3 regions of the Streptomyces sp. NBC_01255 genome follow, and region 3 is predicted to be linked to each of the others. Evidence: riboswitches for the same ligand, from Rfam matches in the RefSeq annotation. Region 3 holds a riboswitch; each other region holds the start of a gene.

Region 1 (3,358 bases), 990 kb from region 3:
GCATCGCCGCGACCCCGGCGAGGACCACGCGGTCCGGCGAACCGCCGAGGGTGTGGCTGAGCAGCAGCACGAGCGCGAAGGAGCAGACCGCCCCGAGGAACGCGCCGCCGGTGACGGAGACGACTCCCCCGCCGACGCCGAGGACGACGACCAGGACGGCGCCGGTCGAGGCCCCCGAGGAGACGCCGAGGACGAAGGGATCGGCGAGCGGGTTGCGCAGGAGCGACTGCATCACCGCCCCGCACACGGCGAGTCCGGCGCCGCACACGGCCGCGAGGAGGGTGCGGGGCAGGCGCAGGTTCCAGACGATCCCGTCCCGGATCGGGGACAGGTCCGAGGCGCCCCCGGTCAGATGGGCGACGACGACGGACCACACCTCGCCGACGCGGATGTCCGCCGGCCCGATGGTGATCGCCGCGGCGACCGACGCGCAGAGGACGGCGAGCCCCGCCACGGCCCACGCCAGTGCCCGGCCGCCGCGCCGCACCGTGGTCGACCGGGTGGGAGGCCGGGAACCGGGAGGACGGGGCGCGGCGGGGCGGGCGGGGCGGGTGAGGGTCACTTGGCGAGCCCGTACGAGCGGAGCGCGGCCGCCACCTTCTCGACGCCTTCGACGGTACGGATCGTGGGGTTCATCGCCTGGCCGCTGAGCAGCACGTACCGCTTCTTCCTCACCGCCGTCATGTTCCTCGTGACCGGGTCGGACTCCAGGAACGCGATCTTCTTCGCGGCGCTCTCCGCCGACTGGGAACGGCGGGTCAGATCGCCGATGACGAGCACGTCCGGGTCGCGGTCCGCGACGGTCTCCCAGTTGATCTGGGGCCACTCCTCGCGCGTGTCGTCGAAGACGTTCTTCGCGCCGAGCGCGCGGGTCACGATGCCGGGGGCGCCGCAACAGCCCGCCATGTAGGGGGACTCGGCGTTGGCGAACCAGTAGAGGACGGAGACGTCCTTGAAGTCGCCCGCCGAAGCGGCCTTCGCCACCCGGCCCCTGAGCTCGGCGACGAGCTTCTCGCCTCGCTCCGGCACTCCGAACACCCGGGCCAGGTCCCGGATCTCGCCGTGGACGGTCTCCATCGTGAGCGGCCGGGTGCGGACACCGTCGCCGTCGCCGCTGTTGTCCTTGTCGGCACAGTCGGTCGGCGAGACGTAGGTGGGGACGCCGAGCTTCGCGAACTGCTCGCGGGGCGCGACGCCGCCCTTCCCGAGGGTGTACGCGAACGAGGCGGCGGCGAAGTCGGGTTCGGTGTCGAGCACCTTCTCGAAGGAGGGGTAACGGTCGGCGAGGCGCGGCACCTTCGCGTTCTGCGCCTCAAGCCCCTTGAGGACGGGGTCGGTCCACGTTCCGGTGCCGACCATCCGGTCGGCCAGGCCGAGGGAGAGCAGGATCTCGGCGGCTCCCTGGTCGAGCGCGACGGCCCGCCGGGGCGGGCGGTCGATCCGTACGCGCTCACTGCAGTTGTCGAGAGTCACGGGGTAGCCGGAGCCCGAGCCACCGGCTGAGCTCTTCGCCGACGGCGTCGTGGCGGGTCCGCCGCCACAGCCCGTCGCGGTCACGAGCAGGGTCAGGGTGCCGGCGAGAAACAGCGCGGCGGAACGGACGGGGTGTGCGAGCGGCACGGAGCATTCCTCTGCGTCCACGGCTCATACGCGGAGCCTGTCGTACGGTGCTCCCCGGTCGACGGCGTGACGCCGGGGCCGCCAGCAGGTCTTCGGACTCGGGGTCATCCGGACGGGGCGCCTTCCCGGGCCTGTTCCGCCGCCCAGTGGCCGATGCTCCGCCCGTCGCCCTCACCGCTGCGCGTCAGCTCCGGTTTCCCACCGGATTCCCTGACCCGTACGCTCGCCCGTTCGGGTGAGCGCAAAGGTGCGACTGGCCTCGGCACAGTACCACCGGGGACCCGTCGCACCTCCGGCCGCGAGCCCGGCCTGATCGGCAAGACACCCCGCAGGTCAGAGGCGCAGCTCCTTCGCCTCGAAGCGGCCGTCGCCGAGGACGAGGACGAAGGTGACCTGCTGGCCCTCGGAGACCGTCTGCAGCTCTCCCTCGATGTCCGCGGCGCTGAAGTACACCTGTTCCTCGGAATCCACCGGGACGACGAAGCCGTACCCGCCGAGACGGTTGAAGGACTGCACGAACCCTTTGCTTCTGCCTTCCACGGCGGCCTCCCTGTCGTCACCGGCGAAGTGCCTCTCAGGGGAGATCTACCCCGTCGGCCCGCACTTCGCCCGTCATGGGAGACCGCCATGGGAGACCGTCGCGGGAGACCGTCGTGGGTGTTCCCTACACCGTGAAACGGAGGCGGCAGACGACGGCGTCCGTGTCGCGGCGGACGGCCCGGGCGACGAGCGCGCCCCGGCGGTTCTGGAGAGGCCGCTGCCAGAGCCGTTCCGGTTCGGCCTCCGGGATCAGGACGGTGATCCGGGTGTCGGGTTCGGCCTCCCGGAGGCCGTGGACGTACGCGGTGATCGGGCGCCCGAGCGTGCGGCGCTCCGAGGGGAGCCGGACGAGGGGGACGCCCGGGTTCCACAGGGCCCAGTCGCGCTCCAGGGCTTCGGTCAGGGCCCGGTCCTCCGGGTCCGGGTGGCAGACGGTGACCGCCCGGACCTCGTCGCCGAGGGAGACCGCGGCGGTCAGCGCCTCGCTGGTGAGGCGGTTCAGGGACGAGACCGGGACCAGGACGAGGGAGCGCGCGCGGTGCGGCGGCTCGGGGACGCGGCCGACGCCGAGCCGCTCGCCGATCCGGCCGTAGGCGCGGTGGACGGCCTCGAAAGCGAGGACCAGGACCGGGAGGGCGATCACGATCAGCCAGGCCCCGTCGTGGAACTTGGTGGCGGTGACGACGATCGCGGAGACGCCGGTGAGGACGGCGCCGAGCCCGTTGAGCGCGGCCCTGCCCCACTGACGGGTCGCCCGCCAGTGCAGGACCATGCCGGTCTGCGCGAGGGTGAAGCCGACGAAGACGCCGATCGCGAAGAGCGGGACGAGGGTGTTGGTGTCGCCGCCGGAGAAGACGAGCAGGGCGGCCGAGACCACCGCGAGCCAGACGACGCCGTGGCGGTGGACCTGGCGGTCGGCCTTCAGGCCGAAGACGTGCGGCAGGTAGTTGTCGCGGGCCAGCAGTTTCAGCAGGACGGGCAGGCCGCCGAAGGAGGTGTTCGCGGAGAGCGCGAGCAGCACCATGGTGGCGAACTGGACGACGTAGAAGGCCCAGTTGTGGCCGAGGGAGGCGTCGGCCAGCTGGGCGAGGACGGTGACGCCCTCGACCGGCTGGAGACCGAAGCGGGAGATCAGTACGGAGAGGCCGATCAGCATCACGCCGAGGAGCGCGCCGAGCGCGACCTCCGCGCGCATCGC
Region 2 (3,358 bases), 1.5 Mb from region 3:
CCCGGCCCGCAGGTCGGCCCGCGCGGTCCGCAGCTCCGCGGTCTGCGGGAACGAGCCGATGGTCGTGGAGGGGAGCAACGGAAGCCGGAGGGCGGCGTGTTGGGCGCCCGCGCGGTCGGCGTACGGCTGGGGGCGGCGGGTGTCGGCGTCGGTGACGGCGGCTGCGCGGGAGCGGACGGCCGGGTCCTGGGTGATCGGGGAGCGGGCGCGCGAGGCGAGGTCGGCGCGGTTGGCGGCGAGTTCGCCGGTGATGGCCCCGGTGCCCTGCGAGAGTCCCTTCGCGAGGGTGACGATCTCGGCGGTCTTCTGGCGGGCGAAGGCGAGCCAGCGCAGGATCTGCGGATCGATCTCGCGTTCCGCCGTGGCGTCGAGCGGGACGTGCAGCAGGGAGCAGGAGGCCGCCACGTCGACGCGGTCGGCGAGACCGAGGAGGGTGCCGAGTGTGGTGAGCGACGCGGCCAGGTCGTTGACCCAGATGTTGCGGCCGTTGACCACTCCGGCGACGAGTCGCTTGCCGGGCAGGCCGCCGATGGCGGCGAGCGAGTCCAGGTTGGCGGCCGCTCGCTCGGTGAAGTCGAGGGCCAGCCCCTCCACCGGCGCCTTGGCCAGCACCGGGAGGGCGTCGCCGAGCCGGTCGAAGTAGGAGGCGACCAGGAGCTTCGGACGGTCCGTGAGCGCGCCGAGGTCGCGGTAGGCGCGTGCGGCGGCGTTCAGTTCCGCCGGGGTGCGGTCCTGGACGAGGGCGGGCTCGTCGAGCTGCACCCAGTCGGCGCCCGCCGCGCGGAGGTCGGCGAGGACCTCGGCGTACACCGGAAGCAGCCGGTCGAGGAGGGTGAGCGGATCGAAGTCGGCCGCCACGCCGGGCGCGGGCTTGGCGAGCATCAGGTAGGTGACGGGGCCGACCAGGACGGGCCGGGCGCCGAGGCCCAGGTCGAGAGCTTCCCGGAAGCCCGCGACCTGCTGGGAGGAGTCGGCCGAGAAGACCGTGTCAGGTCCCAACTCCGGGACGAGATAGTGGTAGTTGGTGTCGAACCACTTGGTCATCTCCAGTGGCGCGACATCCTGGGTGCCGCGTGCCATGGCGAAGTAGCCGTCGAGCGGGTCCGCCGCGACGGCGGCCCGGTGGCGGGCGGGGATCGCGCCGACCATGACGGTGGTGTCGAGGACGTGGTCGTAGTACGAGAAGTCGCCGGTGGGGACCTCGTCGACACCGGCGGCGGCGAGCTGCCGCCAGGTGGTACGGCGCAGTTCGGCGGCGGTCGTCCGGAGGGCGTCGGCGCTGACGCGGCCCTTCCAGTAGCCTTCGACGGCCTTCTTCAGTTCCCGGTCGGCGCCTTGGCGGGGGTAGCCGTGCAGGGTGGCCTGCGCTGCCGCGGCTGCGGACTTGGTGGTCACGGAGATCTCCTTCGCGAGATGAATCCCTGAGGTCCCGGTGACGGGACGAGGGCGCGAAGGGTGACGGAACGGACGGTGCGACCCGGCGCGGTGCGACGCGGTCGTCCTTCTCGCTCTGTACGCCGACCCGCCCACGAGGTCACCGGAACATCCGCGCGCGGAATCGTCCGCGTGCGGGCAACGGGCAGGTCTTCGGACTCGCGGGCACGTCCTCACGGGGGAGGACACCTAATGGCCGTCGCTTCCCAGACCCTTCCCGGGTCCAGTGCTGATGACGGCGGTCGTTCCCGCTCACCGCTGCGGGGCAGTCCCGGATTCCCACCGGGTTCCCTCTTACGACGCATCCCGTCCGGCTGACGGGGGCGAACCAGCTGCACCCGCAGCGTAGCCCGGTCCTCGCGGTCTTTGCACGCAAGGGGACTCCGGGGCCCCAGCAGGCCCCGGAGTCCGTCAGGTCACGTCGTGCTCAGGCGCCGCAGAAGGACACCGTCCGTACGTAGCCGCCGAGGTTCTCGTCGTCGGTGCCCAGCAGGGTGTCCGTGGAGTCGGGCAGGCACTCCACCGCCTCGATCTTGTACTGGGGGTACGTCCCGAGCACGGTCGGGGAGGCCGCGAGGGAGACCCGGACCCGGCCCGTCGCCGAGATCGTCACCCGGCCGGCGTCGCTCACCGCGGAGTCGAACGGGCCGCCGTCACCGGCGTCCGCCGCCGAACCCACGACGAGCCGGCCGGCGGCGGTCACCGCGATGTCGGAGATGTGCCGCGTGCCGGCGTCGTCCGGGTACGTCGACCGGTAGGTCCGGTTCGTCACCGCGCCGAACAGCGGCTGCCCCCACGCGGCGAACGTCAGGGGCGCCGCGTACAGGGTGGCGGGACGGTCGGGCCCCGCGCCCCGGTCCGCCCACAGGGCGGCGAGCCTTCTGCCATGTGTCGGCGGCGCCCGCCGGGGCGGAGCCGGGCGTCGTCAGCAGCGCGGTCGCCGCGGTGAGCCACGCCATGCGCTGCAACATCGGAAGTTTCACGGGAGTCGCTTGCCTTCTCTGTCCGACAGACGCGAGGTCACGCGCCGGACGTCAGGCTATTGATCTTGGTCGGGAAGCCCCCAGCACCGTTTGACCCGTTCGCCGGAGCGCGCGGTCGGACTGAGAGGGCGCACGGCAGATGTCGCGCGCCCCTTCCGGATCTCAGCGAGCCGCGCGCGCTGCCGTTCGCGGCTCGGCCGGTCCCCGGAACGGCAGCGTCCGGCTGAGGACGAGGTTCGTGGTCGTACTCCCGAACCGGGCCAGCGCGTCGACGAGCTCCTCCAGATGGGACATCGACGTGGCCGCCACCTTCAGGACGTAGCAGTCGTCCCCGGTCGTCCGCAGACACTCCAGGTACTCCGGGCGCTCACCGAGCAGCCGGCGCAACGGCTCGTGCCGTGTCCCCGGGTACTTCAGCCGGACCACCGCGAGCACCGGATGGCCGGTCCGCTCCAGGTCCACCTCCGCCCGGAACCCCGTGATCACCTCGGCGTCCTCCAGACGCCGCACCCGCTCCTTGGTCGCCGACGCGCTCAGGTTCACCCGCCGCGCCAACTCCGTGTACGCGATCCGGCCGTCCTGCTGGAGTTCCCTCAGGATCGCCCAGTCCGTCGCGTCGAGGGTCTCGGTCATCCGGCCAGATTACCGGCGGATCCACGGCCGAAGGGCCTCGGAACAGGCGGGAATCCCTTCTGCGGGACCCTGCCGCCTGACTAGCCTCGTTCTCGTGAAGATCGGAGTCAACATCCTCAACTTCGGACCCGGCACCGACCCCGGAGTCCTGCGGAACTGGGCTCGGACCGTGGAAGGCCTGGGTTACGACCTCCTGATGGTCTCGGACCACATCGCCGTCACACCCGACGTCGCCGAGCGCTATCCGGCACCCTTCTACGAGCCGTTCACCACCCTCTCCTGGCTGGCCGGCCTCACCACCCGCGTCC
Region 3 (3,358 bases):
GACAAGACGGTCGCGATCAACTTCCAGCTCCTCGGCGGCATCTGGATCCTCCAGACCTTCCCGGCGCTGGTCGGCGGCCTCTTCACCCGCTGGTTCCACCGCTGGGCGCTGCTCGCCGGCTGGGCCGTCGGCATGGTCTACGGCACGGTCGCCGCGTACGGCGTCGCCAGCCCGACGCAGAAGCACTTCGGCGGTTCCTCCGCCGAGATCCCGGGCATCGGCGAGATCGGCTACATCGGTCTCACCGCCTTCGTCCTCAACCTCGTCGTCACGGTCGTCCTGACCTTCGTCCTCAAGGCCGTGAAGGCCCCCGAGGGCATCGACGAGACGTCCCCGTCGGACTACACGGCCGACGCGCCGGCCCGCACGGCGAAGCCGGACACGGACCCGACGCCGGACGCGAAGGTCGGCGCCGGAGTGCACTGACCTCGCGGTACGGCCACGGGGCCCGGGATCTCCGCCAGGAGGTCCCGGGCCCCTGCGCGTGCCTCGCGAGGCAGACTGGCCCCATGGACTTCACGATCAGGGCGGTACGGCCCGAGGAGTACGAGGAGCTCGGGGATCTCACCGGGCTGACCTATCTGAACGACGGGCTGCTGCTCCACGGCGAGGACGACTTCTATCTGGCCGTGCTGCGCGACACGGCCCGCCGGGCCCGCGAGGCCGAGGTGCTCGTCGCCGTCGACGCGGACGAGCGGATCATCGGCGGCGTGACCTACGCCCAGGGCGACACCACCTGGGCGGACATAGCCGTCGTCGGCGAGGCCGAGTTCCGGATGCTCGTGGTCGCGCCGGAGGCCCGCGGCAGGGGCGTCGGAGAGTCGCTCGTACGCCACTGCGCGGACCGCGCGCGGGCCGTGCCGGAGTGCGCGCGGCTCGTGCTCTCCACGGACGCGAAGATGGTCTCCGCGCACCGGATCTACGAGCGGATGGGCTTCGTCCGCACCCCGGAGCGGGACTGGGAGCCGGTTCCCGGCCACCGGCTGCGGACCTACGCCCTGGAGTTCTGACACCCAAAGCAACCGAGGGCGACACAACATGTGGGGGGTGCCGCAAGCGGCGCCCCCCACATGTATGCTCATGCTCGCTGTCGACGCAGGGAAATCCGGCGCGAATCCGGAACTGTCCCGCAACGGTGTGCTTCGTACCCATACGCGCGTACGAGGCGAGTCCGAGGACCTGCCGACAGCGCGCCCGGTCCGACCGTTCCGGGTGTCACTGACGTCCGGGCCTCGCGGAGTGGGCCGGTGGACGCGGCGCATCCGGCGTACGGATGCCCGCCTGCCCGCCTTCCCCCGCCCGCGGCCCCGAGCCGAGCGAGGGAGAGCCCCACGTGACCATCGCGCCCGCCGATCCGGCCACGGCGATCGAGAGCGACGGACCCGGCACCGTGCTGCTGCGGACCCTGACCGATCTCACCGCCGACCTGCCCGACACCGACCCCGGCAAGGTCGCCGCCGCCGCGCTCCGCGGCCGCAGCGCCACGGCGGACGAGGCGGAACTGCGCGAGCTGGCCACCGAGGCGGCCGCCGGCCTGATCTCCGAGGACCCGGCCTACTCCCGGCTCGCCGCCCGGCTCCTGACGATCACCATCGCCGACGAGGCCGCGAGCCAGGGCGCGGTGTGCTTCTCCGCCTCCGTGGCCGTCGGTCACCACGAGGGTCTGATCGCCGACCGCACCGCCGACTTCGTCGCGCTGCACGCGGACCGGCTCGACGCGACCGTCGACCAGGCCGCCGACGACCGCTTCGGCTACTTCGGTCTGCGCACCCTCTTCTCGCGCTACCTGCTGCGCCACCCGATCACCCGCAAGGTGATCGAGACCCCGCAGCACTTCATGCTCCGCGTCGCCTGCGGCCTCGCCGAGGACGACAGCGTCCGCGCGCTCGACGAAGTGGCCGCCCTGTACGGCCTGATGAGCCGCCTGGACTACCTCCCGTCCTCCCCCACGCTCTTCAACTCCGGCACCCGCCACCCGCAGATGTCCTCCTGCTACCTCCTCGACTCCCCGCAGGACGAACTGGACTCCATCTACGACCGCTACCACCAGGTCGCGCGCCTCTCGAAGCACGCGGGCGGCATCGGCCTCTCCTACTCCCGCATCCGCGCCCGCGGTTCCCTCATCCGCGGCACCAACGGGCACTCCAACGGCATCGTGCCGTTCCTCAAGACCCTCGACGCCTCCGTCGCCGCCGTGAACCAGGGCGGCCGCCGCAAGGGCGCCGCCGCCGTCTACCTGGAGACCTGGCACGCGGACATCGAGGAGTTCCTGGAGCTCCGCGACAACACGGGCGAGGACCAGCGCCGTACGCACAACCTCAACCTGGCGCACTGGATCCCGGACGAGTTCATGCGCCGGGTCAACGCGGACGCCGAGTGGTCGCTGTTCTCCCCGGCCGACGTGCCCGAGCTCGTCGACCTGTGGGGCGAGGAGTTCGACGCCGCCTACCGCGCCGCCGAGGCCAAGGGCCTGGCCCGCAAGACCATGCCGGCCCGTGACCTGTACGGCCGGATGATGCGGACCCTGGCCCAGACCGGCAACGGCTGGATGACCTTCAAGGACGCCTCGAACCGGACGGCCAACCAGACCGCCGAGCCCGGCCACACCGTCCACTCCTCCAACCTCTGCACGGAGATCCTGGAGGTCACGGACGACGGCGAGACCGCGGTCTGCAACCTGGGCTCGGTCAACCTCGGCGCGTTCGTGGACGCTTCGACCCAGGACATCGACTGGGAGCGGCTCGACGCGACCGTCCGCACGGCCGTCACCTTCCTCGACCGGGTCGTCGACATCAACTTCTACCCGACCGAGCAGGCCGGGCGTTCCAACGCCCGCTGGCGGCCGGTGGGCCTGGGCGCGATGGGCCTCCAGGACGTCTTCTTCCAGCTGAAGCTGCCCTTCGACTCCCCCGAGGCGCGCGCGCTGTCGACCCGTATCGCCGAGCGGATCATGCTCGCCGCGTACGAGGCCTCCGCCGACCTCGCCGAGCGCAGCGGCCCGGTCCCCGCCTGGGACAAGACCCGCACGGCCCGTGGTGTCCTGCACCCCGACCACTACGACGTGGAGCTCAACTGGCCCGAGCGCTGGGCCGCGCTGCGCGAGCGGATCGCCGCGGTCGGCATGCGCAACAGCCTGCTCCTGGCGATCGCGCCGACGGCGACCATCGCCTCGATCGCGGGCGTCTACGAGTGCATCGAGCCGCAGGTCTCCAACCTCTTCAAGCGCGAGACGCTGTCGGGCGAGTTCCTCCAGGTCAACTCGTACCTCGTCGACGAGCTGAAGCGGCTCGGCGTGTGGGACGCCCAGACCCGGGACGCGCTGCGCGACGCCAGCGGCTCGGTCGCGGGCTTCACCTGG

What was found. Region 3 has a riboswitch for cobalamin ahead of OG357_RS12740 (ribonucleoside-diphosphate reductase subunit alpha). Riboswitches for the same ligand answer to the same signal wherever they lie in the genome.
Region 1: it holds a riboswitch for cobalamin, as region 3 does, so the genes downstream of both, OG357_RS08345 (ABC transporter substrate-binding protein) here and OG357_RS12740 (ribonucleoside-diphosphate reductase subunit alpha) in region 3, are expected to answer to the same signal.
Region 2: it holds a riboswitch for cobalamin, as region 3 does, so the genes downstream of both, metE (5-methyltetrahydropteroyltriglutamate--homocysteine S-methyltransferase) here and OG357_RS12740 (ribonucleoside-diphosphate reductase subunit alpha) in region 3, are expected to answer to the same signal.

What each region holds. Positions count from the first base shown of each region.
Region 1 is NZ_CP108474.1:1,932,733-1,936,090, forward strand. It holds gene OG357_RS08340 (FecCD family ABC transporter permease) at 1-562, opposite strand, end outside; gene OG357_RS08345 (ABC transporter substrate-binding protein) at 559-1,620, opposite strand; cobalamin riboswitch at 1,687-1,893, opposite strand; gene OG357_RS08350 (cold-shock protein) at 1,954-2,160, opposite strand; gene OG357_RS08355 (APC family permease) at 2,285-3,358, opposite strand, start outside.
Region 2 is NZ_CP108474.1:1,431,927-1,435,284, reverse strand. It holds gene metE (5-methyltetrahydropteroyltriglutamate--homocysteine S-methyltransferase) at 1-1,395, opposite strand, end outside; cobalamin riboswitch at 1,562-1,782, opposite strand; gene OG357_RS06120 (hypothetical protein) at 1,862-2,206, opposite strand; gene OG357_RS06115 (Lrp/AsnC family transcriptional regulator) at 2,580-3,050, opposite strand; gene OG357_RS06110 (LLM class flavin-dependent oxidoreductase) at 3,145-3,358, shown strand, end outside.
Region 3 is NZ_CP108474.1:2,921,852-2,925,209, forward strand. It holds gene mctP (monocarboxylate uptake permease MctP) at 1-426, shown strand, start outside; gene OG357_RS12735 (GNAT family N-acetyltransferase) at 510-1,010, shown strand; cobalamin riboswitch at 1,075-1,201, shown strand; gene OG357_RS12740 (ribonucleoside-diphosphate reductase subunit alpha) at 1,334-3,358, shown strand, end outside.